3 regions of the Streptomyces sp. NPDC019224 genome follow, and region 2 is predicted to be linked to each of the others. Evidence: riboswitches for the same ligand, from Rfam matches in the RefSeq annotation. Region 2 holds a riboswitch; each other region holds the start of a gene.
What was found. A riboswitch is a leader RNA that binds a small molecule or an ion and turns the genes downstream of it on or off. The one in region 2 is predicted to bind thiamine pyrophosphate.

Region 1: another riboswitch for thiamine pyrophosphate. It lies ahead of thiC (phosphomethylpyrimidine synthase ThiC); the one in region 2 lies ahead of thiO (glycine oxidase ThiO).
Region 3: another riboswitch for thiamine pyrophosphate. It lies ahead of ABZ564_RS17725 (thiamine ABC transporter substrate-binding protein); the one in region 2 lies ahead of thiO (glycine oxidase ThiO).

The regions. Positions count from the first base shown of each region.
Region 1 is NZ_JBEYCF010000020.1:76,847-87,119, forward strand. It holds gene cydB (cytochrome d ubiquinol oxidase subunit II) at 1-200, opposite strand, end outside; gene ABZ564_RS15640 (cytochrome ubiquinol oxidase subunit I) at 220-1,728, opposite strand; gene hisC (histidinol-phosphate transaminase) at 1,979-3,058, opposite strand; gene ABZ564_RS15650 (LacI family DNA-binding transcriptional regulator) at 3,430-4,542, shown strand; gene ABZ564_RS15655 (metallophosphoesterase) at 4,718-5,776, shown strand; gene ABZ564_RS15660 (hypothetical protein) at 5,957-6,769, shown strand; gene thiC (phosphomethylpyrimidine synthase ThiC) at 7,156-8,949, opposite strand; TPP riboswitch at 8,942-9,075, opposite strand; gene ABZ564_RS15670 (YibE/F family protein) at 9,142-10,273, shown strand, end outside.
Region 2 is NZ_JBEYCF010000003.1:87,094-97,366, reverse strand. It holds gene ABZ564_RS03115 (YhgE/Pip domain-containing protein) at 1-189, shown strand, start outside; gene ABZ564_RS03110 (TetR/AcrR family transcriptional regulator) at 219-830, shown strand; gene ABZ564_RS03105 (DUF4126 domain-containing protein) at 1,216-1,833, shown strand; gene ABZ564_RS03100 (NAD(P)/FAD-dependent oxidoreductase) at 1,872-3,383, shown strand; gene ABZ564_RS03095 (hypothetical protein) at 3,400-4,230, opposite strand; gene metF (methylenetetrahydrofolate reductase [NAD(P)H]) at 4,281-5,198, opposite strand; gene thiE (thiamine phosphate synthase) at 5,327-5,980, opposite strand; gene ABZ564_RS03080 (Rv2175c family DNA-binding protein) at 6,090-6,455, opposite strand; gene ABZ564_RS03075 (FAD-dependent oxidoreductase) at 6,522-7,757, opposite strand; TPP riboswitch at 7,857-7,968, shown strand; gene thiO (glycine oxidase ThiO) at 7,966-9,141, shown strand; gene thiS (sulfur carrier protein ThiS) at 9,138-9,356, shown strand; gene ABZ564_RS03060 (thiazole synthase) at 9,359-10,153, shown strand.
Region 3 is NZ_JBEYCF010000024.1:88,829-99,101, reverse strand. It holds gene ABZ564_RS17730 (iron ABC transporter permease) at 1-982, opposite strand, end outside; gene ABZ564_RS17725 (thiamine ABC transporter substrate-binding protein) at 1,069-2,166, opposite strand; TPP riboswitch at 2,249-2,365, opposite strand; gene rlmN (23S rRNA (adenine(2503)-C(2))-methyltransferase RlmN) at 2,444-3,550, opposite strand; gene ABZ564_RS17715 (phosphatidate cytidylyltransferase) at 3,655-4,743, opposite strand; gene frr (ribosome recycling factor) at 4,743-5,300, opposite strand; gene pyrH (UMP kinase) at 5,460-6,236, opposite strand; gene tsf (translation elongation factor Ts) at 6,395-7,231, opposite strand; gene rpsB (30S ribosomal protein S2) at 7,353-8,261, opposite strand; partial or broken gene ABZ564_RS17690 (M23 family metallopeptidase) at 8,538-9,113, shown strand; gene ABZ564_RS17685 (helix-turn-helix domain-containing protein) at 9,371-9,946, opposite strand; gene whiG (RNA polymerase sigma factor WhiG) at 10,143-10,273, opposite strand, start outside.

The sequences.
Region 1 (10,273 bases), on a different contig from region 2:
GTCGCTCCGCCGGCGCTGAGCAGCCAGACCTCGTTGCCGTCCCAGACCGGCCCGATCGTGTTGATCAACACCCGTCGTTCCTTGCGGTCCCGCGCCAGCAGCTTGGTGAGGACGCCGATCCCGAAGTCGAACCCCTCCAGGAAGAAGTAGCCGGTCCACAGGACGGCGATCAGCACGAACCAGACGTCGTGGAGTTCCATCTCTCGGCTCCCTGCGCTCTCAGTAGGAGAAGGCCATGGGCCGGTCGGCGTCTTCGTGGTCGCCGCCGATCCGGGTGGGTGGGTTGAGGTCGTCGGCCGTGAGCTCCGGCGGTCCGGCCTTGATGTACTTCACGAGCAGCCGGACCTCGATCACGGCGAGCACGGCGTACAGCACCGTGAACACGATCAACGAGGTGAGCACCTCGCCCTGGGAGACGCCGGGGGAGACCGCGTCACGGGTCTGCAGGACTCCGTAGACGACCCAGGGCTGACGCCCCGTCTCGGTGAAGATCCAGCCCCAGGAGTTGGCGATCAGCGGGAAGAGCAGGGTCCAGAGCGCGACGATCCAGTAGCACTTGGCGAGCTTCGGACTGAGCGCCTTGTTCCTGAACAGGACCAGATGCGGTACCTCGTCCTCACCGGTGCGCATCCCCGGCGGCAGCATGAACTTCTTCCGGGTCAGCCACAGGCCGAGGATCCCGAGACCGAAGGACGCCATGCCGAAGCCGATCATCCACCGGAAGCTCCAGAAGGCGACGGGGATGTTGGGCCGGTAGTCACCGGGGCCGAAGCGCTCCTGCTCCGCCTTGTTGATGTCGTTGATGCCGGGCACGTACGAGTGGAAGTCGTCGTCGGCGAGGAAGGACAGTATCCCGGGAATCGAGATCTCGACGGAGTTGTGGCCCTTGCTGACGTCCCCGTAGGCGAAGATCGAGAAGGGGGCGGAGTTCTGCCCGTCCCACAGCGCCTCGGCCGCCGCCATCTTCATCGGCTGCTGCTTGAACATCACCTTGCCGAGCTGGTCACCGCTGACGGCGGTGAGAAGCCCCGAGATCACGATGGTGATCAGCCCCAGCCGCAGCGAGGTCCGCATCACCGGGATGTGCTTCTTGCGGGCCAGGTGGAAGGCCGCGATCCCGACCATGAACGCCCCGCCGACCAGAAAGGCGGCGGTGATGGTGTGGAAGAACTGGGTGAGCGCGGTGTTCTGCGTGAGCACGTGCCAGAAGTCGGTGAGCTCGGCGCGTCCGCGTTCCTTGTTAATGCGGTAACCGACCGGGTGCTGCATCCAGGAGTTGGCCGCCAGGATGAAGTAGGCGGAGAGGACGGTACCGAGGGACACCATCCATATGCAGGCAAGGTGGATCTTCTTCGGGAGCTTGTCCCAGCCGAAGATCCACAGACCGATGAAGGTGGACTCGAAGAAGAACGCGATCAGGGCCTCGAAGGCGAGCGGGGCCCCGAAGACGTCGCCGACGAACCTCGAGTAGTCGGACCAGTTCATCCCGAACTGGAACTCCTGGACGATGCCGGTGACGACACCCATGGCGATGTTGATCAGGAAGAGCTTTCCCCAGAACTTGGTGGCCCTGAGGTACTTCTCCTTGTTCGTCCGCACCCAGGCGGTCTGCAGGCCGGCGGTGAGCGCCGCGAGAGAGATCGTCAGAGGAACGAAGAGGAAGTGGTAGACGGTCGTCGTACCGAACTGCCATCGCGCCAGGGTCTCCGGCGCCAGAGCTAGCTCCACGTCGTCTTCTCCTTACGTCACCGCCGTCACGTCGGCGATTTGTCCGTTAAATCCCACTGATCACGGGAGGAAGCAGGACACGCTTGTGAACGCGTTCACATTCACAAGCAATTATGGCGCACACGTTTTCGGGATCTTCGACCGGGGCCCCCTCACCCGGGGCCTCCGCACCGGGCGCCTCCGCATCGGGCATACGAAAGAGCCCCGCACCTCTCGCGAGGTACGGGGCCCGGTTGCCGGGGAACGCCGGCTACAGCTCCTCGCGGAACGACTCCGCCACCTTCAGGAACAGGTCGTTCGCCTCGTCCTCACCGATCGTGACGCGCACACCCTCGCCCGCGAACGGCCGGACCACCACACCGGCCTTCTCGCAGGCCGCCGCGAAGTCCAGGGTGCGGTCGCCCAGCCGCAGCCAGACGAAGTTCGCCTGGGACTCGGGCACGGTCCAGCCCTGCCGCCCCAGGGCCTCGTACACCCGGTCCCGCTCGCACACCAGCGAGCCGACCCGGCCGAGCAGCTCGTCCTCGGCGCGCAGCGAGGCCACCGCCGCGTCCTGGGCGAGCTGGCTGACACCGAACGGCACCGCCGTCTTGCGCAGCGCCGCCGCCACCGGCTCATGAGCCACCGCGAAGCCGACCCGCAGCCCCGCCAGGCCGTACGCCTTGGAGAACGTCCGCAGCACCGCCACATTGGGGCGGTCCCGGTAGATCTCGATACCGTCGGGGACCTCGACGTCGCGGATGAACTCCTTGTACGCCTCGTCCAGCACCACGAGCACATCGCTCGGCACCCGGTCGAGGAATCGTTCCAGCTCGGCCCTGCGCACGACGGTGCCGGTCGGGTTGTTCGGGTTGCAGACGAAGATCAGCCGCGTCCGGTCGGTGATCGCGTCGGCCATCGCGTCCAGATCGTGCACCTCGCCGTCGGTCAGCGGCACCTTCACCGAGGTCGCGCCGCTCACCTGCGTGATGATCGGGTACGCCTCGAAGGAGCGCCAGGCATAGATGACCTCGTCACCCGGGCCCGAGGTGGCCTGCAGCAGCTGCTGGGCCACGCCGACCGAACCGGTCCCGGTGGCCAGGTGCGATACGGGCACACCGAAGCGGTCGGACAACTCGTTCATCAGACCCGTGCAGGCCATGTCCGGGTAGCGGTTGAAGTGCGCCGCCGAGGCCAGCGCGGTCTCCATCACTCCCGGCAGCGGCGGATACGGGTTCTCGTTGGAGGACAGTTTGAACGCGGCCGGTCCGTCCGCCGATGCCGGTTTGCCCGGCACATAGGCGGGAACACCGTCCAGCTCGGCACGCAGCTTGGGGCTTGTCTCGCTCACCGCAGGTCCTCCTCGACCATCCGTACACATCAATACTGCTCACCTTATGAGGATTGGGCGCAGCTGCGAACGGGTGGACAGCGGATTCGTCCGGTGGACCCCGGAATGAGGGGGAGCGCGTCCGACCATGGCGCGCGCCGGTGGCTCACTCCGTGGCGCGCGTCCCTCGAAGAGGTGAGTTGAGACCTCTTCGAGACCTCTCTCCGTCAGCAGGCCCATCCAGTCGGATGCATGACACATGACGATAGATTCCACCAAACTCCTTGTTTCGCAAGGCGTTTGACGCTCGATGACCTTGCAGAAACGTGCCTGTCAACGCGTGAATATGCGACCGGGCCAACTGGCCGCCCGCGCCCTACTATCGGCTCGCCATGACAGCAGCAGGGAAGCACCAGGTGAGCCGGACGGAGACCCCCCGGCGCGGCGGCAGGCAGGGACGTGCCGGTATCCGGGACGTGGCCGCCGCCGCCGGCGTCTCCATCACGACCGTCTCCGACGCGCTCAACGGCAAGGGCAGGCTCCCGGACGCCACCCGCCGCCATGTCCGCGAGGTCGCAGAGCGCCTGGGCTACCGCCCTTCGGCGGCGGCCCGCACGCTCCGTACCGGCAAGTCCGGCCTCATCGGCCTGACCGTGACGACGTACGGGGATGAACCTTTCACCTTCACCGAGTTCGCGTACTTCGCGGAGATGGCGAGGGCGGCCACCTCCGCGGCACTCGCCCGCGGCTACGCCCTGGTCATCCTCCCGGCCACCTCGCGCCACGACGTGTGGTCGAACGTGGCGCTCGACGGCACCGTCGTCATCGACCCCTCCGACCAGGACCCGGTCGTCACCGAGCTGGTCCGCCAAGGGCTCCCCGTGGTCTCCGACGGCCGTCCCGCCGGGTCGCTGCCGGTCACCGCCTGGGTGGACAACGACCACCGGGCCGCCGTGCTCGACCTCCTCGACCATCTCGCCGCTGCCGGGGCGCGCCGCATCGGCCTGCTCACCGGCACCACCACCGACACGTACACCCGGCTCTCCACCACCGCCTACCTGCACTGGTGCGAGCGCGTGGGCCAGGACCCGGTCTACGAGTCCTATCCGGCGCACGACCCGTGCGCGGGCGCGGTGGCCGCCGACCGGCTGCTGGCCCGCCCGGACCGCCCGGACGCCGTCTACGGCCTCTTCGACCCCAACGGCACGGACCTGCTGGCGGCTGCCCGCCGCTACGGACTGCGCGTCCCCGAGGACCTGCTGCTGGTCTGCTGCAGCGAATCCACGGTCTACGCGACGACCGAGCCGCCCATCACGACGCTCTCGCTGAAGCCGCGGAGAATCGGCACGGCGGTCGTCCAGCTGCTCATCGACGCGATCGAGGGGGTCGACCAGGACGGTCCGGTGGAGCGGGTCATACCGACGGAGCTCATCGTCCGGACGTCATCGCAACGCCGTCCTCCCCGCACCACGGTCAGTGCGCCTCGTTCCCCGGCAGGGGATTGATCAGCCCAATTGGGACCAATCGGCCGACGAACCTGGCATGCGGAAGGATTCACCACCCCTGGTGCGTCCCAGAGCACGATCCGCATTCCTATGATGGGCGCACGACACCGCGGACCAACCCGACCAGCAGGGCCCGTCAGGTGTACGGCGGCGCGACGGTGGTGTGGAGGGGTCGATGACACAGGGGGCCGGTCAGGAACCCGTGGTGCGGACGGCGACGTTGCGCGACTTCCGCGTACCGCCCTATGCGCAGTCACCTGCGCCGCCCGCCTCGCCGCACCCGGGAAACGCCTTCCCGGAGGGCGACGTGCCCGAGGGATACACGCCGACGGCGCGCGATCTCCCCGTCATCAGTGCCGCCGAACCAGCCCAGGTGCAGCCCGTGTCCGAACCGCGCCCCGCCGCCCATCCCGGCCTCGGCCCGCTGTATGTGGTCGGTGACGTCCACGGCTACCTGGACGAGCTGCTCGCCGCGCTCGGCGAGCAGGGCCTGATCGACTCCGAAGGCCGCTGGGCCGCCGGCAACGCGCGCCTCTGGTTCCTCGGCGACTTCACCGACCGGGGTCCCGACGGCATCGGCGTCATCGACCTCGTCATGCGGCTCTCCGCCGAGGCCGCGGCCGCCGGCGGCTACTGCAAGGCCCTGATGGGCAACCACGAGCTGCTGCTCATCGGCGCCAAGCGATTCGGCGACACCCCGGTGAACTCCGGCGCGGGCACCGCGACCTTCCAGGCCGCCTGGCTGCTCAACGGCGGCCAGAAGGCGGACATGGAGCGCCTCCAGGACGTCCACCTCCAGTGGATGTCCCGGCTCGACGCGGTCGTCGAGGAGGACGGGCACCTCCTGATGCACTCGGACACGACGGCGTACCTCGACTACGGCTCCACCATCGAGGACGTCAACGACACGGTGCACGCCATTCTCACGCGCAACGACGCCGACGAGTGCTGGGACCTGTTCCGCAAGCTCACCAAGCGGTTCGCCTTCCGGGACGACTCGGGCGCCGAGGCCGTCCAGGAGCTGATGGCGGCCTACGGCGGCCGGCGCGTCGTCCACGGTCACAGTCCCATTCCGTACCTGACCGGCGAGGTCGGCTCCGAGGACGGCGAGGACGGCGCCGGTCCCCAGGTCGACGGACCCCATGTGTACGCGGACGGGCTCGCCATCGCCATGGACGGCGGAGTGACCATGGCCGGAAAGCTACTGGTCGTCCAACTGCCGCTGCATGACTGACGTTCGGCGGGGAAGACGCACCCTGAGCTGACCACGCCGAGCACGGGCCTATTTCCGGAAACCCTCTGTCACCCCGTGCTGTGCGCGCTCTACCATCGGCGTATCAGTAGCAGGCTCTCCTCCGTTTCCGCCCAACTGCCCGGCCAGAGCGGGCACACAGGCCCGACGGAGCATCGGGGGATGCACATGAACAGCGCTCCGCACCTGCTGACCGAGGACCGGCCCGAGTACGAACGGCTCCTCGACGACGCACTGCGTCACGCTCATGAACGACCGGAACTGGCCGCCGTCGGCGAACGCCTCAACGCCGCCCAGCTGCGCACCATGGCGCTGGCCGCCGTCGCCCTGATCACCGCCACGGCAGCCTCCGAGTACGAGCAGTACGTGAAGGCCCGTGACGAACTGCGCGCCTCCGACCGCGACGCGGTCCCGGGCACCGCCCCGGACGGCCTCCGCCAGTCGGGTGCCGGCATAGGAGCGGTCGTCACCGTTCTGGCGCCGATGCTGGCGGGCACGGCGGCGGCCATCTTCCTGCTGGCCGGCTACCTCCTGAAGATGCTGGAGCCACCCCCGGCGTTCGCCAGGACCATGGTCGGCGCGGGCTGGTTCTTCGCCGCCGTCACCGCCGCCGCCATCTTCGTCGCCGCGGTCGGCCTGCTCATCACCGCCCTGCGCAACGGCTCGACATCCCTGACGGCCCACGAAGCCGACGAGGAACTGCCCGACGACGTGGCCCGGGCCAAGGAAGCGTGGCGGCAGGCCCTGCTGGAGCGGGGCATCGTGCCCTTCCTGCACGACGCGCTCACCGAGCCCGGCACCGGCCCCACGATCCCCGCCCCGCATCGCCCGGCGGGCCGCTTGCCGAAGATCGGCTACAGCAGGCCCGACTTCGCGGGCCCGGACGCGGGCCCGGCGGCCGCACCCCGCCCCACGTACACCAGCCCGGACTTCACGAGCCCCGACTTCGGCGGCCCCGAACACGAACTGGACTGACCGCGGCGGGAGCCGGCACCGGCCGGGCGCAGGCGCCCCCGAGCCTCGGCCCCCGCCGTCACAGGCTCCGTCCGACCTTCCTCACCGCCCGCTCGACCGGCGCACGGCCGTACACCCGCGCCGGGGCAGGACGGGACGGGGCGGAGAAGCGACGGCACGACCGGGGGCGGTGGGCGACACGGTCGGCACTCAGCAGGTACCTGATCACAGGCACGGGGCGGAAGGGGACGTAGCCGATCGCTCCGGCCCATGTCCGGGAGAGCAGGGAAGTTGATCACTTCGCACTCGGTCTCGCCCCGTCCGTCACGCCCTCCGCGCAGCCCGCACCCGACCGTACGGCCCCGGCAGCCGGTGCCGGGGCCGTACGCCGGCCGTCCCGCGCCAGGTCAGTCGGCCACCGGCAGGTAGACCCGGTTCCCGCCCGCCGCGAACTCACGCGACTTGCGGAGCATTCCCTCGGCGGCCTCCTCGGCCGTCGCCGCCGCGCCGTCCTGAGCGCCGAACTGCTCGGTGATGCTGTGGCTGATCTTCATCGAGCAGAACTTCGGACCGCACATCGAGCAGAAGTGCGCCGTCTTGGCAGGTTCGGCCGGCAGGGTCTCGTCGTGGAACTCCCGCGCCGTGTCCGGGTCGAGCGCCAGGTTGAACTGGTCCTCCCAGCGGAATTCGAACCGGGCGTCCGACAGCGCGTCGTCCCACTCCTGCGCTCCCGGATGCCCCTTGGCCAGGTCGGCGGCGTGGGCCGCGATCTTGTACGTGATGACCCCGGTCTTCACGTCGTCCCTGTTCGGCAGCCCGAGGTGTTCCTTGGGCGTCACGTAACAGAGCATCGCCGTCCCCCACCAGGCGATCATCGCGGCGCCGATGCCGGAGGTGATGTGGTCGTACGCCGGCGCGATGTCGGTGGTCAGCGGGCCGAGCGTGTAGAACGGCGCCTCCTCGCAGATCTCCTGCTGGAGGTCGATGTTCTCCTTGATCTTGTGCATGGGGACATGGCCCGGGCCCTCGATCATGGTCTGCACGCCGAACCTCTTGGCGACCGTGTTCAGCTCGCCGAGCGTGCGCAGTTCGGCGAACTGGGCCTCGTCGTTGGCGTCCGCGATCGACCCGGGACGCAGTCCGTCGCCGAGCGAGTACGTCACGTCGTACGCGGCGAGGATCTCGCAGAGCTCCTCGAAGTGCTCGTACAGGAAGGACTCCTTGTGGTGCGCCAGGCACCAGGCCGCCATGATCGAGCCGCCGCGGGAGACGATGCCGGTCTTGCGGCGGGCGGTGAGCGGCACGTACGGGAGGCGTACGCCGGCGTGCACCGTCATGTAGTCGACGCCCTGCTCGGCCTGCTCGATGACGGTGTCCTTGTAGATCTCCCAGGTCAGCTCCTCGGCCCGGCCGTCGACCTTTTCGAGGGCCTGGTAGAGGGGAACGGTGCCGACCGGTACGGGTGAATTGCGAAGAACCCACTCCCGGGTGGTGTGGATGTTGCGGCCGGTGGAAAGGTCCATGACCGTGTCGGCGCCCCACCTGGTCGCCCACGTCATCTTGTCCACCTCCTCCTCGATGGAGGACGTCACCGCGGAGTTGCCGATGTTGGCATTCACCTTCACCAGGAACCGCTTTCCGATGATCATCGGTTCGCTCTCCGGATGGTTGACGTTGGCGGGCAGCACCGCGCGGCCTGCGGCGATCTCCTCGCGCACCACCTCCACCGCCACGTTCTCCCGGACCGCGACGTACTCCATCTCCGGGGTGGTCTCGCCCCTGCGGGCGTACGCCAGCTGGGTGACGGGCCGGCCGTCCCGGCTGCGCCGCGGCCGGGACGGCCGGCCGGGGAAAACGGCGTCCAGGTTGCGCAGTCCACCCCGCGGCGAGGTGTGCTTGAGCCCGTCGTCCTCGGGGCGGGCGGGGCGGCCCGCGTACTCCTCGGTGTCGTTGCGGGCGATGATCCAGTCAGCCCGAAGGGGCGCGAGCCCGCGGCGGACGTCGGTCGCGGTGGCGGGGTCGGTGTACGGCCCCGACGTGTCGTACAGCGTCACGTCCTTGCCGTTGGTGAGGTGCACCTGGCGAACCGGCACCCGGATGTCCGGGCGAGGCCCCTGGACGTATCCCTTGTGCCAGCCGATGGACTTCCCGGCCTCGTCGCCCTGGCTGGAGGCAGGCGTGCGTGTGTCCGATGTGGTCATGAGACCTACTCCCTACGCCGGCATTACCCGGTAACAGGTTCGGCGGTCGGCGCAGCGTCTCCCGTACGGACGTACGGCGGTCAGCGCCCTCTCAGCCCGGTGCTCCGAGCTCCCGCGTGTGCAAAGGTGCCCCCACGCTAACCCCCGGACGGGCGAGCAGAAAGAGGGCCCCTCCCTTCTTGCGATGATCGGCTGGTGACGCCCCCTCATCGCGACTCAGAACCGCAGGGCCATCAGCATGCCCACACGCACAGCCATGGCCCGGCCGTGCCCGTCTCCGCCCATCTGCGCAAGGTGATCGCCGCCGTGCTGATCCCCTTCGCGGCCGCCGTCCTCGTCGGTCTCGTCGCGCTCTGGCCGGATGGCACGCCGGCGCACGAACGGACCGGTGTCGGTTTCGACCGGCAGACCCAGCAGGGAAAGGTGGTGAGCGTCGTCGAGGTGGACTGCAAGGACGTGAACGCCGCCCAGCTCCCCGTCGACGGCGAGACCTCCCCGCCCGGCGGGGCGCGGAAGGGCGGCGGAGGGCTCTGCGAGAAGGCCACCGTCGAGGTCACCAGCGGTCCCGACGAGGGACGCCGGTTCGTCGAGGTGGTCCAGCCGGACGCACCCCGTCAACTGCGTGAGGGTCAGGGGGTGGTGGTCGCTTACGCGCCCGACGCACCCCATGACCTCCAGTACTCCGTGACGGATGTGAACCGGAAGTTCCCCCTGACGCTGCTGGCCGGGATCTTCGCCCTCGCGGTGGTGCTCGTGGGCAGGATGCGCGGAGTCATGGCCCTGGTGGCGCTGGCGCTGTCGTTCGCGGTGCTGACCCTGTTCATCCTCCCAGCCATCCTGCAGGGCTCGAACCCGTTGCTGGTGGCGATCGTCGGGGCGGGCGCGATCATGCTGATCGCGCTCTACATCTGCCACGGGCCGACCGCCCGCACCTCCGTCGCCGTCATCGGCACCCTGATCTCCCTGCTCCTGATCGGGCTGCTCGGCTCACTCTTCATCGGCTGGGCGAGCCTGAGCGGGAACACCGATGACAACACCGGCCTCATCCACGGCCTGTATCCGCACATCGACATGAGCGGCCTGCTGCTGGCCGGCGTCATCATCGGCTCCCTCGGGGTGCTCGACGACGTCACCGTCACCCAGACCTCGGCGGTATGGGAACTGCGCCAGGCGAATCCCACCATGACTGCGAAGCAGCTCTACCGGGCAGGGATCAGAATCGGACGCGATCACATCGCCTCGGTGGTCAACACCCTGGTACTGGCCTATGCGGGCGCCGCGCTGCCCCTCCTGCTGCTGTTCACGGTCGCGCAGAGCAGCGTGG
Region 2 (10,273 bases):
TACCTGCCGATGAGCTACGTCGTCGAGGGGCTGCGCCGGCTGATCACGGGCGGCGGACCCGGCCCCGTCCGGCAGGGCTGCGTGGTCCTCGTGGCCTTCACCGCCGGGGCGCTCGCGCTGACCGCCCTGTCGGCCCGCCGCAAGCAGATGTGGACCCTGGAGCGGCTGCATCCGGAGCTGAGCCTGTGAGCCGGCCCGGACCTGTGAGAATCAGGAGCATGGAAAGCAGTAGCAGCACGCGCCGCCAGGCCACCCGGCAGAGGCTCTACGAAGCGGCCGTCACCCTCATCGCCGAGAAGGGTTTCTCGGGGACCACGGTGGACGAGATCGCCGACCGGGCCGGGGTCGCCAAGGGCACGGTCTACTACAACTTCAAGAGCAAGACCGAACTCTTCGAGGAGCTGCTGCGCCACGGCGTCGGACTGCTCGCCGCCTCCCTGCGCACGGCGGCCGAGGAGACCGGCGCACGCGGCGGCAGCCGGGTCGAGGCGCTGGACGCCATGATCCGGGCCGGCCTGGTCTTCATCGACCGCTACCCCGCCTTCACCCAGCTGTACGTGGCCGAGCTGTGGCGCACCAACCGGGCCTGGCAGTCCACCCTGCTGGTGGTGCGCCGCGAGGCGGTCGCCGTGGTGGAGGGCGTCATCGCGGAAGGGGTGGTGAACGGCGAGCTGAGCGAGGAGATCGACGTCCCGCTGACGGCGGCGGCGCTGGTGGGGATGGTGCTGGTGGCGGCCCTGGACTGGCAGGCGTTCCAGCCGGAGCGCTCGATCGACGACGTGCACTCGGCGCTGTCGCTGCTGCTGCGCGGCCGCGTCAGCGGGCACTGAGCCGCGCCCCGTACGCGGAAAGCACCGCTGTACGGAAGCGCGACGCCCTACGCACGAAGGCGCCGGCCGGGCGGGCCCGGATTTCCGAGCCCGCCCGACCGGCGCCTTCCGTGCTGCCGGAGGACCTTCCCCCGTGACCCCGTGTCCCCCGTGGTCCCGAAGTCCTCCGCCGCGCACCCCCGTTCGGAAGGAGGCGCCGCCGCTTCACCGCCGCCCCGTGCCGGCGGTGGCGGGGCGGTGCCCCTTCCGTGCCGACCACTCTGCCGTCCGGGCAGGTCGCGGCCCATCCGTGCGGCTACTCATCCCGCATCCTGAGTACGGGTACTCAGAGCCGGCACGCCCGCGCCCTGCCGCGATGCCGGTCCCCCTGGCTACCATCGCGTCCGTGTCCGTACTCCCTCTGGTGTTCACGAGCGGCTGGGCGAGCGGGATCAACGCGTACGCGGTGGTCCTCCTGCTCGGCGTGTTCGGCGCGACCGGTGTCAGCGACGAGGTGCCCGCCTCGCTCCAGCGCACCGACGTGCTCGCGGTCGTCGCGGTGCTCTTCCTCTGCGAGGCGGTCGCGGACAAGATCCCGTACGTGGACACCGCCTGGGACGCGGTGCACACGTTCGTCCGGCCGCTCGCGGGCGCGGTCGTGGCGGCGCTGCTGGCCGGGGAGAGCGGTTCACTGCCGGAGGTCGCGGCCGGTGCCCTCGGGGGTTCCACCGCACTGGTGAGCCATCTGGTGAAGGCCGGTACGCGCATGGCGGTCAACACCTCCCCCGAGCCGTTCAGCAACATCGCGCTGAGCGTCGCCGAGGATCTGGGGGTCGCGGGGATCATCACCTTCGCGATCTTCCATCCCTGGATCGCGGCGAGCCTCGCCGGGACGCTCCTCGTCCTCGGCCTGGTGCTCGTGGTCTTCCTGGCCTCCCGCATCCGCCGGTTCCGGCGCCGCAGGGCGCAGCGCCGCGAGGAGAAGCGCCGGGCGCGGCCGGCCTTCCCGGCGCCGCCGACCTGACGGCCGGGGTGCCGGGGGCGGCCGTTAAGGTCGCATCCATGGCACGAATTGCGGTGATCGGCGCCGGGATGGGCGCGATGGCGGCGGCGGCCCGGCTGGCCGTGGCAGGCCACCGGGTGACGGTGTACGAGCGGTCCGGTACGTACGGCGGCTCGCTCGGGCAGCACTCCGAGGAGGGCTTCTCGTTCGACACGGGGCCCGGGCTGCTCCATCTGCCCGCGGTCTACCGGGACCTGTTCGTGAAGACCGGCAAGGAGCCGCTGGAGCGGTGCGTCACGCTGACCCAGGTGGACCCCGCGAGCCGGCACGTCTTCGCCGACGGCACCGCCGTCTCGCTGCCGAACGCCTCGCGCGCCGGCACCGTCGCCGCCCTGGACGCCGCGCTCGGCGGTGGGGCGGGCGCGAAGTGGGGTGCCTTCCTGGACCGGGCCAGGGACGCCTGGGACCGCTCGCGGCGGCCGCTCCTGGAGGAGCCGTTGCGCCCCGACTGGCAGGTGCTGGGCCGTGACCCGTATCCGGCCGAGGAGCGCCGGCGGCTGCTGCGCCCGGCGCGGCGGGCGGGGACGGTGGCGGAGATCGGCTCCTGGGAGCTGGCGGACCCCCGGCTGGCCGCCCTCCTCGACGGGTACGCCCTGGCGTACGACCTGGACCCGCTGCGTGCCCCGGCGGGTGCGGCCCTGCTGCCGTACATGGAGGAGACGTTCGGCAGCTGGTACGTCATGGGCGGCATGCGGGCGCTGGCCCGGGCGGTGTACGAGCGGTGCCTGACCCGGCGGGTGGAGTTCGTCTTCGGCGCCGAGACGGTCCGGGTCGTCGAGAAGGACGGCCGCGCGGCGGGCGTGGAGCTGGCGGACGGAACGGTCGCGGAGGCGGAGCACGTGGTGCTGGGGGCGCGGCCGTGGCCCGGTCTGGTGCCGGGGCGGGAGCTGTGGGCCGAGGGGGACGTGGCGCCGCGAGCGGACGGAACCGGCGCGAGCGGCCGGTTCGTGGTGATGCTGTCGCTGCGCGGCGGCCGGCCCGCGGACGCCGTGCACCGGACCGTGGTGCACCCGGCCGACGGGGCGGCCGAGCGCGAGGCGGTGTTCGGGGGCCGGACCGCCGCGCACCCCACGGTGACCGTGCTGCGCCCCGACGACCCGTCGACCCGCCCCGGCGCGGAGCACGAGGCGGTGACGCTGATCGCGACGGTGGCCCCGCACGGCCCGGTGGACTGGACGGACGAGGCGCTGCGGACGCGGTACGCGGACACGCTGACCGAGGTGGCGTGCGCGGCGGTGCCGGACCTGCGCGAGCGGGTGCTGCGGACCCGGGTGCGGACGCCCGCCGAGACCGCGGCGGACACCGGCGCCGAGGGCGGTGCCGTCCCGGCCCCGGCGCTCGCGGGGGCCGGGGGCGCGTTCCTGCGCGCCGCCAACCGGACCCGGCTGCCGGGTCTGTTGCTGGCCGGCGGCTGGTCGCATCCGGGCGGCGGGCTCGCGCACGCGGGCATGTCCGGTGCGCTGGTCGCGGGGACCGTGGTGGAGGGGGACGGCTTCCGCGGCTCGCGGTGAGCGGTGGGGTGAGCCGTCAGTAGCGGTACTGCTCGTTGTGGCCGGTGTCGTAGCCGTTGGGGTACGGGGCCGGCTGGGCGGCGGGCCGCGGCGGGTACTGCTCGCCCTCGCGCTGCTGCGGCACCCAGACACCGCCCGGCGGCGTCTCCGCCCCATAGGCGTCGGCCTGCCCGTACGGGGCGCTGTGCTGCTGCCGGTCGCCGTAACCGTCGTAGGTGCCGTAGCCCTCGTACGAGCCGTACTGCGGGGCGCTCGCGGTGGTGCCGATGTACGGGTCGGAGTAGGCGGCGTAGCTCTGCGGGTCCGTGCCGTAGTCGTACTGCCCGGCGCCGGCGTAGCCGTCCTCGTTCCGGGACTGCTGGGCCGGGTACGGGTCGTAGCCCGGCGCGCCCTGGGGCTCCTGGGCGGGCCGCTGCGGCGCGGGATCGGTGTAGACGCCGTACCGGCCGGTGTCGTCGGGCATCGGCTCGGTCTCGTAGACCGCGGCCGGGGCGGCCGGGGCGCCGCCCTCGTACTCCACCTCCAGGCCGGAGACCTCCAGGGTGGGCTTGCGGTCGCCCCCGCCGCGCCTGCGGCGGCGGCTCTCGCCGGGCCTGCCCCCTATCGCCCAGCCGGTGGAGAAGCCCTTGCGGAACGAGAGCGTGACGTAGGTCTGGCCGGTGGCGAAGGCGACCGCGCCGAGGGCGATGACGGGCACGGACGGCATCAGGACGCCGATGACCACCCCGACGAAGCCGGTGAAGGCGAGGAGCCGCCAGCGCAGCCGCGCCTTGTACTGCAGCAGCACCTCACCGAGCAGCCACAGCGCGACGACACCGAACGCGATGTAGAGGACCGTCCAGCCCATGCCCGCCCCCTTCTACGGCCACCGCCCCGGATCATGGCGGGTACGGCCGGTCACGACTGCTTGTGCAGTCCGAGATTCTCGTAGATCTCGAGCGTCGCAGTCGAGTTGTTCAGCGTGATGAAGTGCAGTCCGGGCACACCCTCGGAGAGCAGCTTCGCGCTGAACCGCGTTGCGAAGTCGATGCCAATGGAGCGTACAGCGGCGGGGTCGTCCTTGGCGGCGAGGATGCGCTCTTTCAGCTCGGCGGGCAGCGTCGCGTTGCTGAGCTGGGGGAACCGCTCCAATTGCCGGACGTTGGTGACCGGCATGACCTCGGGGATGATCGGCGTGTCGCAACCGGCGGCGACCACCCGGTCACGCATCCGGAGATATGCCTCCGGATCGAAGAACATCTGCGTGATCGCGTAGTCGGCGCCCGCGCGGCACTTGTCCACGAAGTGCCGGATGTCGGTGTCCCAGTCGGTGGAGCGCGGGTGTCGCTCGGGGAACGCGGCGACGCCGACGCAGAAGTCGCCGGCCTCCTTGATCAGCCGGACCAGGTCCGCCGCGTACTTCACGCCCTGCGGGTGCTCGACCCAGGGGCCCATCGGGTCGCCCGGCGGGTCGCCGCGCACGGCGAGGATGTTCCGGATGCCGGCGTCCGCGTACTGGCCGACCATGTTGCGCAGTTCGGCGACGGAGTGGTCGACCGCCGTGAGGTGCGCGACCGGGGTGAGCGTGGACTCGGCGGCGATGTCCTGGGTGGCCTTCACCGTGCCGGCGCGGGTGGAGCCGCCGGCCCCGTACGTCACGGAGACGAAGCTCGGCGCGACGGCCTCGACCCGGCGCAGCGCGTTCCACAGGTTGCGCTCGCTCTTCTCGGTTTTGGGCGCCCAGAACTCGAACGAGTACGAGGTCTCGCCGGTCGCGAGCATCTCACGCACGGTGCGCGCGTGATCTGTCCTGGTGGAGGGTGTGCCAAGGGCCATACGGGCAGGTTAACCAGGGCGGGGCGGACTCCCCACCGAAGAGGAGTCATTTGCCGGAATTGATCTGATTCTTGTCCACCCCTCGGACAATCCGTCCCAGGGTGGCCGCACCCCGCCCGCCCCTCCGGTCAGACCCCGGCGCGCTCGCGGACCCTGCGCGCCAGCTCGGCGGCGGCGGTGCCGGGATCGGACGCCTCGGTGAGGGCCCGCACGACGACGATCCGGCGGGCTCCGGCGTCCAGCACCTGATCGAGGTTGCCCGCGTCGATGCCCCCGATGGCGAACCAGGGGCGTGCGGGGGCGAGCGAGGCGGCGTAGCGCACGAGGTCCAGGCCGGGGGCGGGCCGGCCGGGCTTGGTGGGGGTGGGCCAGCAGGGGCCGGTGCAGAAGTAGTCCACGCCGGGCTCGGCGGCGGCGGCGTCGACCTCGGACTCGGCGTGCGTGGAGCGGCCGATGAGCGGCTCCCGGCCGATGATCGCGCGGGCCGCGGGCACCGGCAGGTCGCCCTGGCCCAGGTGCAGCACGTCGGAGCCGATGGCGTGGGCCACGTCCGCCCGGTCGTTGACGGCGAGGAGCTTGCCGTGGCGCTTGCAGGCGTCCGCGAGGACGGCGAGGTGGTCGAGCTCCTCGGCGGCCTCCATGCCCTTGTCGCGCAGCTGGACGATGTCCACGCCGCCGGCGAGCACCGCGTCGAGGAACTCGGGCAGGTCGCCCTGGCGCCTGCGGGCGTCCGTGCACAGGTAGAGCCGGGCGTCGGACAGCTGCGCGCGAGGCGTGGACATGGTGCGGTTCCCCCCGGGGAAGACGGTGGACGGCGGATCGGTGGTGCGGCACGGGGAAGCGGGCCGCTCGCTCACGCGGCGCGGCCCGCTTCCCCGGTGGTGCGGTCGGTCAGACGGCGAGCGCCTGGGCGCGGCGCTTCACCTCCGTGCCGCGATTCTCACTCAGCGCCTGCGCGGGGGTGCCCGGCAGGGTCGGGTCGGGGGTGAAAAGCCATTCGAGCATCTCCTCGTCGGAGAAGCCGTCGTCCCTCAGGAGCGTCAGGGTCCCGGCGAGGCCCTTGACCACCCGGCTGCCGTCGATGAAGGCGGCCGGCACCTGGAGCGCCCGGTTCTCACCACGGCGTACGGCGATGAGCTGGCCCTCCTTGACCAGCTGCCGCACACGCGTCACCTCGACATCGAGCATTTCCGCGATGTCGGGCAGGTGGAGCCAGGCAGGGACGAGAGCATCGATCTTTGCGTCAATCTCGGTCACGGGGACAAGCCTGCCATCCCGGACTGACAGCTGAAACCCGGACGCGGCCCTTCAGGGGCGAACCGCCTACGGCAGGACCGTCGACTTCAGCGGTACGGAGGGGTCCGCGGCCCGTTCGGCGTCGATCCGGGCCCCCGCCTCGACGAGCCGGCGCCCCTGGGCGAGGTCGCGCGGGCGGCCGACCGCGAGCACCGCGACCAGGACCCCCTCGCGCAGCCAGCACACGGACCAGGCGGGCCCGGCCGGGTCGCCGCGCCACAACAGGGCGTCCGCGTCCGCGTGGTGGCCGGCGTACTGCACGAACCGGCCGAACTGCTCGGACCAGAAGTAGGGCACGGGGTCGTAGGGCGGGATGTCCGCCGCGTCCTCCGCCGCGATGTGGGCGGCGGCGGTCCGGGGGCCCTGGAGGGCGTTGTCCCAGTGGTGGACGACCAGACGGGTGCCGTAGCGCGCGGAGGGGAAGGAGGCGCAGTCGCCGACGGCGTACACATCGGGCAGCGAGGTGCGCAGCGCCGCGTCGGCGGTCACCGATCCCTCGGGGCCGAGCGCGATACCGGAGCCCGCGAGCCAGCCGGTGGCGGGACGGGCGCCGATGCCGACGACGACCGCGCCGGCCGGGAGGGTGCGGCCGTCGGTGAGGACCACCGCGCCGGGCTCGACGCGGGCCACCCGGGCGCCGGTGAGGAGCCGGGCGCCGCTCTGCTCGTACCAGTCGGCCATCGGGGCCGCGACCTCGGCGGGCAGGGCGCCGGCCAGTGGCCGGTCCGCGGCCTCCACGACGGTGACCTCGCAGCCGGCGGCACGGGCGGCGGTGGCGAATTCGGCGCCGATCCAGCCCGCGCCGACGACCACGACGGGGTGCCCCGCTTCGAGGACGGGCCGCAGCCGGGCCGCGTCGTCGAGGGTGCGCAGCAGATGGACGCCGGGCACGCCGTCGGAGCCGGGCAGGGCGACGGGTTCGGCGCCGGTGGCGAGGACCAGGACGTCGTAGGGGACCGGGCCGGCCGTGGTGTCCAGTTCGTGGTCCCCGGCGCGCACGCCGGTGACCTCGCAGCCCAGGCGCAGGGCGATGCCGAGCGCCTCGAAGTCGATGTCGAAGGCGGACTCCTCGGCCTTGCCGAGCAGCACCGCCTTGGACAGCGGGGGCCGGTCGTAGGGCTGGTGGGGTTCGGCGCCGATCAGGGTGACGGGGCCGGTGAAGCCCTGTTCCCGCAGGGCGACCGCCGTCTGGACGCCCGCCATGCCCGCCCCGGCGACGACGACCCGGCGCTCCGTCCGCTCTGCCCGCTGCTGCTCGCTCACCTGTCCACCTTACGTACCTGACGGCGCGTCAGAGAAGCGGCCGCGCATCCACCGCCCTCCCTGCCCGCGCCGCGGGTGAGGTCGTTAGGGTGGCCACCGTAAGACACTCGCGGGAGCCCGGACGCACCGGGCTGAGAGGGAGGCTGGCGGCCTCCGACCGTACGAACCTGATCCGGGTCATGCCGGCGAAGGGAGGGGCTGGACGCACATGCGCACCCATCGCACCGAGGGGGCCGACGTCCTCGTCGTCGGGGGCGGCATCATCGGCCTGGTGACCGCCTGGCGGGCCGCGCAGCGCGGCCTGTCCACCGCGCTCGCCGACCCCGAGCCGGGCGGCGGGGCGGCCCGGGTCGCGGCCGGGATGCTGGCCGCCGTCACGGAGCTGCACTACGGCGAGGAGACGCTGCTCGGGCTCAACCTCGCGTCGGCCCGGCGCTATCCGTCGTTCACGGCCGAGCTGGAGGAGGCGAGCGGGCGGGACATCGGCTTCCGCGCCTGCGGCACCCTGGCCGTCGCGCTGGACGCCGACGACCGCGCCCATCTGCGCGAACTCCACGAGCTGCAACGCCGCTCGGGCCTGGAGTCGGAGTGGCTGACCGGGCGCGAGTGCCGCCGCCTGGAGCCGATGCTCGCCCCGGGCGTGCGCGGCGGGCTGCGGGTGGACGGCGACCACCAGGTCGACCCGCGCCGGCTGGCCGCCGCGCTGCTGACCGCGTGCGAACGGGCCGGGGTGGTCTTCCACCGCCGCCGCGCCGACCGCCTCTCGGTGGTCGCGGACCGGGCCGCCGGGGCGGTGCTCGACGACGGTACGGAGGTGGCCGCCGACCAGGTCGTGCTCGCGGCGGGCAGTCTCAGCGGCCGGCTCGCCGGGGTGCCCGCCCACGCCCTGCCGCCGGTCCGTCCCGTCAAGGGCCAGGTGCTGCGCCTCACCGTGCCCCAGGCCTACGCCCCCTTCCTCTCCCGCACCGTGCGGGCGGTGGTCCGGGGCAGCCAGGTCTACCTCGTGCCGCGCGAGAACGGCGAGCTGGTCGTGGGCGCCACCACCGAGGAGATGGGCTGGGACACCACCGTCACGGCGGGCGGGGTCTACGAGCTGCTGCGCGACGCCCACGATCTGGTGCCCGGCATCACCGAACTGCCGCTGACCGAGACCCGTGCCGGGCTGCGCCCCGCCTCCCCCGACAACGCCCCGCTGCTCGGCCGCACCGCCCTGCCCGGCCTCCACCTCGCCACCGGTCACCACCGCAACGGCGTGCTGCTCACCCCCGTCACCGGGGACGCCATGGCCTCGCTGCTGGCCGACGGCGAGCTGCCCGAGGCGGCCCGCCCCTTCTCCCCCGGTCGGTTCCCACCCGCCCCCGCACCCCAGGAGCAGCCCGCATGACCGAGCCCACCCCGCTCACCGTGTCCGTGAACGGCGCACCGGTCGCCGTCGCCGCGGGCACCACCCTGGACGCCCTCGTCGCGACGCTGACCGACGCGCCGACGGGGGTGGCCGCCGCGCTCAACGAGACCGTCGTGCCGCGCGGCCAGTGGCCCGCCGCCGCGCTCGCCGACGGCGACCGGGTCGAGGTCCTGACCGCGGTCCAGGGGGGCTGACCGTGTCCGACGACCTCTTCACCCTCGGCGGCACCGACTTCACCTCGCGGCTGATCATGGGCACCGGCGGGGCGCCCAGCCTGGAGGTGCTGGAGCGGTCCCTGACCGCGTCCGGCACCGAGCTGACCACCGTCGCCATGCGCCGGCTCGACCCGACCGTGCAGGGCTCGGTGCTCTCCGTGCTGCGGAAGCTGTCCATCCGGGTGCTGCCGAACACCGCCGGCTGCTACACCGCCGGCGAGGCCGTGCTCACCGCCCGCCTCGCCCGCGAGGCGCTGGGCACGGACTGGGTCAAGCTGGAGGTGGTGGCCGACGAGCGCACCCTGCTGCCCGACCCCGTCGAGCTCCTGGAGGCCGCCGAGACGTTGGTGGACGACGGTTTCACCGTGCTGCCGTACACCAACGACGACCCGGTCCTGGCCCGGAGGCTGGAGGACGTGGGGTGCGCGGCGGTCATGCCGCTCGGCTCCCCCATCGGCTCCGGCCTGGGCATCCGCAACCCGCACAACTTCCAGCTGATCACCGAGCGGGCCCGGGTGCCGGTGATCCTGGACGCGGGCGCCGGGACGGCATCGGACGCCGCGCTCGCCATGGAACTGGGGTGCTCGGCCGTGATGCTCGCCTCGGCGGTGACCCGCGCCCAGGAGCCGGAGCTGATGGCCGCCGCGATGCGCCACGCGGTGGAGGGCGGGCGGCTCGCGTACCGGGCCGGTCGCATCCCGCGCCGCCACTTCGCCGAGGCGTCGTCGCCGACGGCCGGGCGGGCGGTGCTCGATCCGGAGCGCCCGGCGTTCTGAACGCCGCCCGGGCCGCCCCGGTCCGGGCCGACGTGCCGGAATCCACAGTTCCGGGGTCCTGGGACCGCTGGAGGCCGGGATTCCGGCCCCGGGCCGCGCGCCCCTGTCACGGCTCGGCTG
Region 3 (10,273 bases), on a different contig from region 2:
CGATGGGTGCGACGAGGAACGTACCGCTGTTGGCGTCCGCCGAGGTGAGCGCGCGGTAGTAGGCGAGGCCGGAGCCGCCGAGCGAGCGTTCGACGAGCACGGCGAGCGGCAGCAGGATCAGCAGGAGCACGCTCAGCAGTACCCCGGCGAGCAGCGTCCACTGCCCGGCGCCGCGCGGCCTGCGCGCCGTCATCGCCGGGTCGACCAGCTTCAGCGCGCGCTCCCTGCGGCGTACGGTCCAGGCGTGCACGGCGAGGATCGCGCCGACGGCGGCGAACTGCACGAGCGTCAGCACGGCGGCCGTGGGCAGGGCGAGCAGTTGCGCGGTCTGCCGGTAGATCTCCACCTCCAGCGTGGAGAAGCCGGGCCCGCCGAGGATCTGCACGACGCCGAAGGAGGTGAAGGTGAAGAGGAAGACCATCAGCGCGGCGGCGGCCACGGCCGGGGCGAGGGCGGGCAGGGTGACGCGCCGCCAGGCGGTGAACCGGCTCGCGCCCAGCACCCGGGCGGCCTCCTCCTGGCGCGGGTCGAGCTGCGCCCAGAGCCCCCCGACGGTGCGGACGACGACCGCGTAGTTGAAGAACACGTGGGCCAGCAGGATCGCCCACACGGTGGTGTCCAGCCGTACGCCCCACAGCTCGTCGAGCAGCCCGCCGCGCCCGAGCAGCGCGAGGAAGGCGGTGCCCACGACGACGGTCGGCAGCACGAACGGCACCGTGACCACGGCCCGCAGCACCTGCTTGCCGGGGAAGTCGAACCGGGCGAAGACGTACGCGCCGGGCAGCGCGATCAACAGGGTGAGCGCGGTCGAGGCGAGCGCCTGCCACAGCGTGAACCACAGCACGTCGCGGATCTCCGGCCGGGCCAGCACCTCGCCGAACCGGCCGAACTGCCAGACGCCGTCCGCCTTGAGCCCCCGGCCCACGATCGCGGCGACGGGGTAGGCGAAGAACACGGCGAAGAACGCGACGGGTACGGCCATCAGACCGAGCCGCACCGCGCTCCCGCGCCGGGACCGGGCGCGTGCGGACTTCCCGCGCGCGCCCGGTCCGCGTACGGGAGTCTTCGCTACTTCACTACGAGCGAGGACCATGACTGGACCCACTGCTCACGGTTCTTGGCGATGGTGTCCGGGGCGACGGTCGCCGGCTTGTCGGCCGTGGCACCGAACTTCGTGAAGAGCTCGGGCACCTTCGCGTCCTTCGCGACCGGACTGACGAACATGGTCAGCGGCATGTCCTCCTGGAACTCCTTCCCGATCAGGAAGTCCAGCAGGGCCTTGCCGCCGGCCTCGTTCTTCGCCCCGTCCAGGAGACCGGCGAACTCGATCTGGCGGAAGCACGTCCCGGTGGCGACGCCGGTGGGCGCGGTCTTGGGCCGCGGGTCGGCGTACAGCACCTCGACCGGCGGGCTGGAGGCGTAGCTGACGACGAGCGGCCGGTCGGCCTTGGCCTTCTTGCCGCCGGCGGAGCCGGAGAACTCCTCGTTGTACGCCTGCTCCCAGCCGTCGACGACCTTGACGCCGTTGTCCTTCAGCTTCTTCCAGTAGTCCTGGTAGCCGTCCTCGCCGAAGGTGGCGACGGTACCGAGGAGGAAACCGAGACCGGGCGAGGAGGTCGCCGCGTTCTCGGTGACGAGCAGGTCCTTGTAGGCGGGCTTCGCCAGGTCGGCGAAGGTCTGCGGCGGCGCGAGCTTCTTGTCGGCGAAGTACTTCTTGTCGTAGTTGACGCAGATGTCGCCGGTGTCGACCGGGGTGACCCGGTGCTTGTCCGCGTCCAGCTGGACATCGGCCGCGACCCGGTCGAGCCCCTTGGCCTCGTACGGCGTGAACAGGCCGTTGTCGAGGGCCCGCGAGAGCAGGGTGTTGTCGACGCCGAAGAACACGTCGCCGCGCGGGGAGCCCTTGGTCAGGATCTCCTGGTTCAGGGCGGCGCCCGCGTCACCGCTCTTGAGGACCTTGACGGTGTAGCCGGTCTGCCGGGTGAACTCCTTCAGCACGTCCTTGGAGGCGTTGAAGGAGTCGTGGCTGACGAGCGTGACGGTCTTGGAGCCGGCGTCCTTCGTGGAGCCGGACGCCGAGTCGTCGGAACTTCCGCAGCCGGCCAGCGCGGTGACGCCCAGCGCGGCGGCGACGGCCGCCACCGCGGCCTTCTGGGTGGTGCTCATGTGTGATTCCTCCTGGAGTGACCAGGAAGAGACGCGGCCCTGCCCGCACCGGCGGGAACCGGAAGCGGGCAGGGCGCAACAGCTTGAGTATGGTCCGAACTTCCTACCCGGAATGACCCGGGCGAGGTTCAGAGGGTCTGCGGCCAACCTGTCCTTGGTGCCGCACTCTCAGCGCTGTGGCGCTCCCCTGTCGGAATATGCAGTTGATTTCGGCCCCAGGCTACACGGCCGTTTTCGGCCGAGTCCCCGGGCACCCGGGGCCCCGGATCGCCCGCCCTCAGCGTTCGGAGGCCGCCAGCTGCCCGCAGGCGCCGTCGATCTCCTGGCCCCGGGTGTCACGGACGGTGACGGGCACGCCGTGGCTCGCGATGGCCTCGACGAACGCCCGCTCGTCCTCAGGGCGCGACGCGGTCCACTTGGAGCCGGGGGTCGGGTTCAGCGGGATCAGGTTGACGTGGACGCGCTTGCCCTTGAGGAGCCGGCCCAGCAGGTCGCCGCGCCAGGCCTGGTCGTTGATGTCGCGGATCAGGGCGTACTCGATGGAGATGCGGCGGCCGGACTTCTCCGCGTACTCCCACGCCGCGTCCAGCACCTCGCGCACCTTCCACCGGGTGTTGACCGGCACGAGGGTGTCGCGCAGTTCGTCGTCCGGGGCGTGCAGCGAGACCGCGAGACGGCACTTGAAGCCCTCGTCGGCGAACCGCAGCATCGCGGGCACCAGACCGACGGTGGAGACCGTGATCCCGCGCTGCGAGAGGCCGAGGCCGTCGGGCTCGGGGTCGGTCAGCCGGCGGATCGCGCCGACGACGCGGTTGTAGTTGGCCAGCGGCTCGCCCATGCCCATGAACACGATGTTGGAGAGCCGGGCGGGGCCGCCGGGGACCTCGCCGTCACGCAGCGCCCGCATGCCGTCCACGATCTGGTGGACGATCTCCGCGGTGGAGAGGTTGCGGTCGAGACCGGCCTGTCCGGTGGCGCAGAACGGGCAGTTCATCCCGCAGCCGGCCTGCGAGGAGATGCACATCGTGACCCGCTCCGGGTAGCGCATCAGGACGGACTCGACCAGCGTCCCGTCGTGCAGCTTCCACAGGGTCTTGCGGGTGGTGTCGTCGTCGCAGCTGATGTGCCGGACGACGGACATCAGGTCGGGGAACATCGCCTCGGCGAGCTTGTCCCGCGATCCGGCCGGGATGTTGGTCCACTCGGCCGGATCGTGCGCGTACCGCGCGAAGTAGTGCTGTGAGAGCTGCTGGGCGCGGAACGGCTTCTCGCCGATCGCGGCGACGGCCTCCCTGCGCTCGGCGGGCGTGAGGTCGGCGAGGTGCCGCGGCGGCTTCTTGGCTCCGCGGGGCGCGACGAAAGTGAGTTCTCCGGGCTTAGGCATGGTTCTTCCAGTGTCGCAGACGGAACGGCGAAGGCCCGCCGCCCTGTGGGCGACGGACCTTCGCTGGTGAAATCGCAGGTCGGGGCGGGGGTGCCCGGGGCCGTTCAGCCGGAGCCGACGAAGAGGACCAGCAGCAGCCAGACCACCGGAGCGGTCGGCAGCAGCGAGTCCAGCCGGTCCATGATCCCGCCGTGACCGGGCAGCAGCGTCCCCATGTCCTTGATGCCGAGGTCGCGCTTGATCATGGACTCGCCCAGGTCACCGAGAGTGGCGCTGGCCGCCACCGCGAGGCCCAGCAGCAGCCCCTGCCACCAGGAACCGTCGTCGATCAGGAACTGCATGCACAGCGCACCCGCCACCATGGCGAAGCCGACCGCCCCGAACAGGCCCTCGCGGGTCTTGCCGGGGCTGATGCGCGGCGCGAGCTTGTGCTTGCCGAACCGCCAGCCCACGGCGTACGCCCCGGTGTCGCTGACCACGGTCAGCAGCAGGAAGGTCAGTACCCGCTGCGGCCCGTCGTCGGCCGTCAGGAGCAGGGCGACGAAGGTGGCCAGGAAGGGCACGTAGAACGCGGCGAAGATGCCCGCCGTGACGTCCCTGAGGTAGTCCTCGGGCGGCTGGGCCATCCGCCACACGAGCACCGTCAGGGCGGTCAGGGCCATGGCGGCCCAGGCGCCCTCGGCCCCGCGCGCGTACCCGGCGACGACCATGGCGGCGCCGCCGACCGCGAGTGGTACGAGGGGCGCCTTGATGCCCTTGCGCTCCTCCAGGCGGGAGGTGAGCTCCCACAGCCCCACGACGACGGCGAGCACGATGACGCCGACGAAGACTTCCTTGACGAAGAAGAGCGAGACGACGACCAGGGCGCCGAGCCCCAGGCCGACCCCTATGGCGGCTCCCAGGTCCCGGCCCGCGCGCTTCTTCTGCGGGGGCGGCGGCGGCGCGGTGGGCATGGGCTCCTGCGGCTTCTCGTCGCGGAACAGGGGGCCGCCGCTCAGGCGTCCGGCCCCCTGTTCCCGGTGATCACGGTCTTCAGCGTCTCTACCTGCGTCGGGAACGTCCGGCACGATGGGCATGGGCCGAGTCTGCTGGGCGTCATACACATCGTAGGCAGGACCCGCCGCAGCGGTCCGCATCTCCGGCGCCACCCCGTGGCCGGCGCCCTGCGGAGCGCCCCAGGAAGAGTCGTTCATCAGACTTCGAGCAGCTCGGCTTCCTTGTGCTTCAGCAGCTCGTCCACCTGCGCGACGTACTTCGCGGTGGTGTCGTCGAGCTCCTTCTCGGCACGGCGCACCTCGTCCTCGCCGGACTCCTTGTCCTTGACCAGCTTGTCGAGCGCTTCCTTGGCCTTGCGGCGGACGGCCCGGATCGAGATCTTGGAGTCCTCGGCCTTGGTCTTCGCGACCTTGATGTAGTCGCGGCGGCGCTCCTCGGTCAGCTCGGGGAAGTTGACCCGGATGATGTTGCCGTCGTTGCTCGGGTTGACGCCGAGGTCCGAGTCGCGGATGGCCTGCTCGATGTTGCGCAGCGCGGTCTTGTCGAACGGCGTCACGACGGCCATACGGGGCTCGGGCACCGAGAACGAGGCCAGCTGGTTGATCGGGGTCGGCGCGCCGTAGTAGTCGGCGACGATCTTGTTGAACATCGCCGGGTGCGCACGGCCGGTACGGATCGCGGCGAAGTCCTCTTTCGCGACGACGACGGCCTTCTCCATCTTCTCCTCGGCCTCGAGGAGGGTTTCTTCGATCACCACGTGCTCCTGCGTGTCTTGAACGGGCCCGGCGGGCCCGGCGGGTCCTGCGTCGCGTCCTCACCTGCACGGTGTCCGACCGGCAGGCCGTTGTCCATCTTCCGGGGGCGGTCCCGCGCCCCGGGCTCCACCGGGCCTCACCGGTGGAAGCACCCGTTGTCAGGCGCGGGTGTCCTGGTCGCTCACGAGCGTGCCGATCTTCTCACCCTTGACGGCGCGGGCGATATTGCCGGCGGCGGTGAGCTCGAAGACGAGGATCGGCAGCTCGTTGTCACGGCAGAGGGTGATGGCGGTGGCGTCGGCGACCTTGAGGTCGCGGGCGAGCACCTCGCTGTACTCCAGCGCGTCGAACTTCACCGCGGCGGGGTTGGTCTTCGGGTCGGAGTCGTAGACCCCGTCCACGCCGTTCTTCCCCATGAGCAGCGCCTCGGCGTCGATCTCCAGGGCGCGCTGGGCGGCGGTGGTGTCGGTGGAGAAGTACGGCATGCCCATGCCGGCGCCGAAGATGACGACCCGGCCCTTCTCCAGGTGCCGTACGGCGCGCAGCGGGATGTACGGCTCCGCGACCTGGCCCATGGTGATGGCGGTCTGGACGCGGGAGTCGATGCCCTCCTTCTCCAGGAAGTCCTGGAGTGCGAGGCAGTTCATCACGGTGCCGAGCATGCCCATGTAGTCGGAGCGGGCCCGGTCCATGCCGCGCTGCTGGAGTTCGGCGCCGCGGAAGAAGTTGCCGCCGCCGATGACGATCGCGATCTCCGCCCCGTCCCGGACGACCGCCGCGATCTCGCGGGCGATGGCGTGCACGACGTCGGGGTCGACACCGAGACCCCCGCCGCCGGCGAACGCCTCTCCGGACAGCTTCAGCATGAAGCGTCCGGGCACCTTGCCGTCCTCGCGCTTGTGGTCTTCTTTGGCGGCGTCCGCGCCCTTGTTCATGGGGATTCTCCTCGTGCACATACGAAGAAGGCCATTGCCGGTGGGTCTGGTGTCCCTACAGCGGCAATGGCCTCCTCGTCAGATCTGCGGTCGTACGGCGGTGTGCGGCCGTCGACTGCACCAGACCCTATCGGGTCCGCCGTTTTTCGCGGACGGACTCAGATGCCGACCTTGATACGCGTGAAGCGCTTCAGGGTGACACCGGCCTCGTCCAGAACCTTCTGGACCGACTTCTTGTTGTCCAGCGCGTACGGCTGGCCGAGGAGGGTGGCCTCCTTGAAGAAGCCGTTGACGCGACCCTCGACGATCTTCGGGAGGGCGGCCTCGGGCTTGCCCTCGGCGCGGGTGGTCTCCTCGGCGACGCGGCGCTCGGCCTCGACGACCTCGGCCGGGACGTCCTCGCGGGAGAGGTACTTCGGCGCGAAGGCGGCGATGTGCTGGGCGATGCCCTTGGCCAGGTCGGCGTCGGCCTTGTCCAGCTCGACCATGACACCGATCTGCGGCGGCAGGTCGGGCATGGTGCGGTGCATGTAGACGGAGACGTAAGCACCCTGGAACTGCGCGAAGCGGTCCAGGACGATCTTCTCGCCGAGGTTGGCGTTGGCCTCGTCCACGTACGCCTGGACGGTCTTGCCGGCCTCGATCTCGGAGGCGAGCAGCGCCTCCAGGTCGGCCGGGGAGGTCGCGGCGACGTGCGCGGCCAGGGCATTGGCGACGGCCTGGAACTTGTCACCCTTGGCGACGAAGTCGGTCTCGCACTTCAGCTCGACCAGAACGCCGGACGTCTTGTCCTCGGAAAGGAGGGAGACGACCGCGCCGTTCTCGGCGGAACGGCCCTCGCGCTTGGCGACGCCCTTCTGGCCCTTGATACGCAGCGCCTCGACGGCTCCGTCGACGTTGCCGTCGGCCTCGTCGAGCGCCTTCTTGCAGTCCATCATGCCGGCGCCGGTGAGCTCGCGGAGCTTCTTGACGTCAGCGGCGGTGTAGTTCGCCATGAGTCTGTGTTCTCTCTCGAAGTCTGAAAGATCTACGGGTGGACGGCGGGGGCGGTGCCGGGGCGTGTTTCACCACACGCCCCGGGGGTACCGTCCCCGCCGTCTTCAGCCGTGACGGGTGTCAGGCCTGCTCGGCGTCCGCGGCCGGGGCCTCGGCCTCGGCCTGCTCGGCGGCGATGGCGGCCGGCTCCGCGTCGGCGGCGGCGTCCTTCTCGGTCTCGACGGAGGACTGGACCTCGGCGTCGGCCTTCTTGTCACCCTCGAGCAGGTCACGCTCCCACTCGGCGAGGGGCTCGCCGGCGGCCTTCTCGCCCGGCTTCGAGTCGCCGGTCGCGGCGCCGGAGCGGGCGATGAGGCCCTCGGCGACGGCGTCGGCGATCACGCGGGTGAGCAGGGTGACGGAGCGGATCGCGTCGTCGTTGCCCGGAATCTTGTAGTCGACCTCGTCGGGGTCGCAGTTGGTGTCGAGGATCGCGACGACCGGGATGTGGAGCTTGCGCGCCTCACCGACGGCGATGTGCTCCTTCTTGGTGTCGACGACCCAGACGGCGCTCGGCACCTTCTGCATCTCGCGGATACCACCGAGGGTCTTCTCCAGCTTGGCCTTCTCGCGGGAGAGGACCAGGAGCTCCTTCTTGGTGAGGCCGGAGGCGGCCACGTCCTCGAAGTCGATGAGCTCCAGCTCCTTCAGACGCTGAAGGCGCTTGTAGACGGTGGAGAAGTTGGTGAGCATGCCACCCAGCCAGCGCTGGTTGACGTACGGCATGCCGACGCGCGTCGCCTGCTCGGCGATGGCCTCCTGGGCCTGCTTCTTCGTACCCACGAACATGATGGAGCCGCCGTGCGCGACGGTCTCCTTGACGAACTCGTAGGCGCGGTCGATGTACGACAGCGACTGGAGCAGGTCGATGATGTAGATGCCGTTGCGCTCGGTGAAGATGAAGCGCTTCATCTTCGGGTTCCAGCGACGGGTCTGGTGACCGAAGTGGACGCCGCTCTCCAGCAGCTCCCGCATCGTGACGACGGCCATGGCCGTACTCCTTGAGGTACTCGGTTACCGCGGCAGCGGGTTTGCTGCCACGCCTGACGTCCCGGCGCGCCGTTCCACGAGGGACCGAGGGGCGCGGCCACCTCCGCTGAGCGGGTGGTGGCGGGGCGTGCGAAGTCGACCCGGTGACCCGGATCGCCAGTAGAAGTGTACGGGACCGTCCGGGTCCCGGGTGACGGCGCTGTCCACAACCGGCGGGTAGTCCACAGATCCGGGCCGTGATCCCCGCGGACACCGCCGGCGGGGGACGGTGGCGCCATGCGAATCACATCCGACCGGGCGGCCGCCCGGACACGGGCGCGGTGGTGGCTGCGCCGGGCTGTCGTGCTGGCCGTGCTGGCCGCCTGGGGCAGCCGGCCGCTCGCCGCCACGGCGGCGGCGAACGACGACGAGCGTGTCTGGCCCCTGGCGGGGCGTCCCGCGGTGGTACGGGGATGGGAGCCGCCCGCCGGTCCGTACGGGCCGGGCCACCGGGGGGTGGATCTGGCCGCCGCGCCGGACACCGACGTGCTGGCCGCGGCGGCGGGCCGGGTCTCGTTCGCGGGCGAGGTCGCCGGTCGCGGGGTGGTCTCGATCGAGGTCGCCGGAACGGGCGACCCGCCGCTGCGGATCACGTACGAGCCGGTGCGCCCGCTCGTCGCGAAGGGCGACGAGATCACGGTGGGACAAGTGGTGGCCGTGCTGGACGCGGGGCCGTTCCACTGTGCTGCGGCCTGCCTGCACTGGGGCCTGCGCCGCGCGGACCCGTACCTGGACCCGCTGTCGCTGCTACCGCCGTCGTTGCTGCGCCGCGCCCCCTCGCGCCTGCTGCCGGTGTTCGGGGTGCCGTTGCCGGGGACGGCGTCGGGAGCGAGCGCGGAGGCGGCTTCAGTGACGGCCCGGTCGCCCGCGGGCGCCGGGGAAGCGCCGGGCGCGGGGGCGGATCCGCGGCGGGCGGCTTCGGGAGCCGGGGCGGAGGCGGCCGCGGGGCCGGGCTCAGCGGCAGCCGGGCCGCTTCCGGCATGGGCCGGGGCGGGGGCCGCGACCGTCCACGAGAGCGCCGCGCCCGCCGTGCTGGTGGTGCTCGCCGTGCCGTGGCGACGGCGCCGGGGTCAGTCCCGGGCGCAGGCGGCGCCCCGGACCCCGTCAAGGATCATGGCGACGGCGGTGTCCGCGATGACGCCGGGTTCCTCCGCCACGCTCAGCTCGATACGCCGGACCGCCGCGTCCACGGAGCCCTGCAGCAGCATCGCCGCGAGGCGGGGCTCCTCGTGGCCGAGGTCGCCGAGCGCTTCGACGATCATGGCGATCAGCCCGCCGTGCGCGGCCCGGATCTTCTCGCGCGCGCCCGCGTCCAGTTCGCTGGCGGAGATCGCGGCCACGGCCCGGTGGCGCCGGTCCCCGACGAGGTCGAGCTGGCGCCGGACGTACGCCTCGATCTTCTCCTCGGGCGTGCCCGCCCGCTCCATCGCGCTCTCCACCTCGGCCGCCCAGACGGGGAAGTCGACGGCGCACAGTTCCTCGACGACGGCGGCGCGGGAGCGGAAGTACTCGTAGACGGAAGAGCGTGCGAGGCCCGTGCGTTCGGCGAGAGCGGGGAAGGTCAGTGCTTCCGTGCCCCCTTCGGACAGCAGGGAACGCGCTGCGTCCAGGAGGGCGCCGCGCTGCATGGTCCGGTGCTCGGCCACGGAGGCCGCTCGAATCCTGGGCACGCCTCCACTCTACGGCGAGGGCCGCCACAACGAACGCGCGCGGCCCCGAGGTGGCCGAACCGGAGTACTCGGCGGCGGAATCGAGGGCGCCCCTCACGGCAGGGCGGCGACGCGGCCCGGGCGGCAGGGGGCGCGACACAAGGCCGGCCGACCCGTCCCGCGGGCCCATCGCTCAGCGGCCCGCGTCCGCCAGCTTCGCGCGGAGTTGGAGGACCGACTTGGTGTGGATCTGGCTGACCCGGCTCTCGGTGACCCCGAGGACGTTGCCGATCTCGGCGAGGGTCAGGCCCTCGTAGTAGTAGA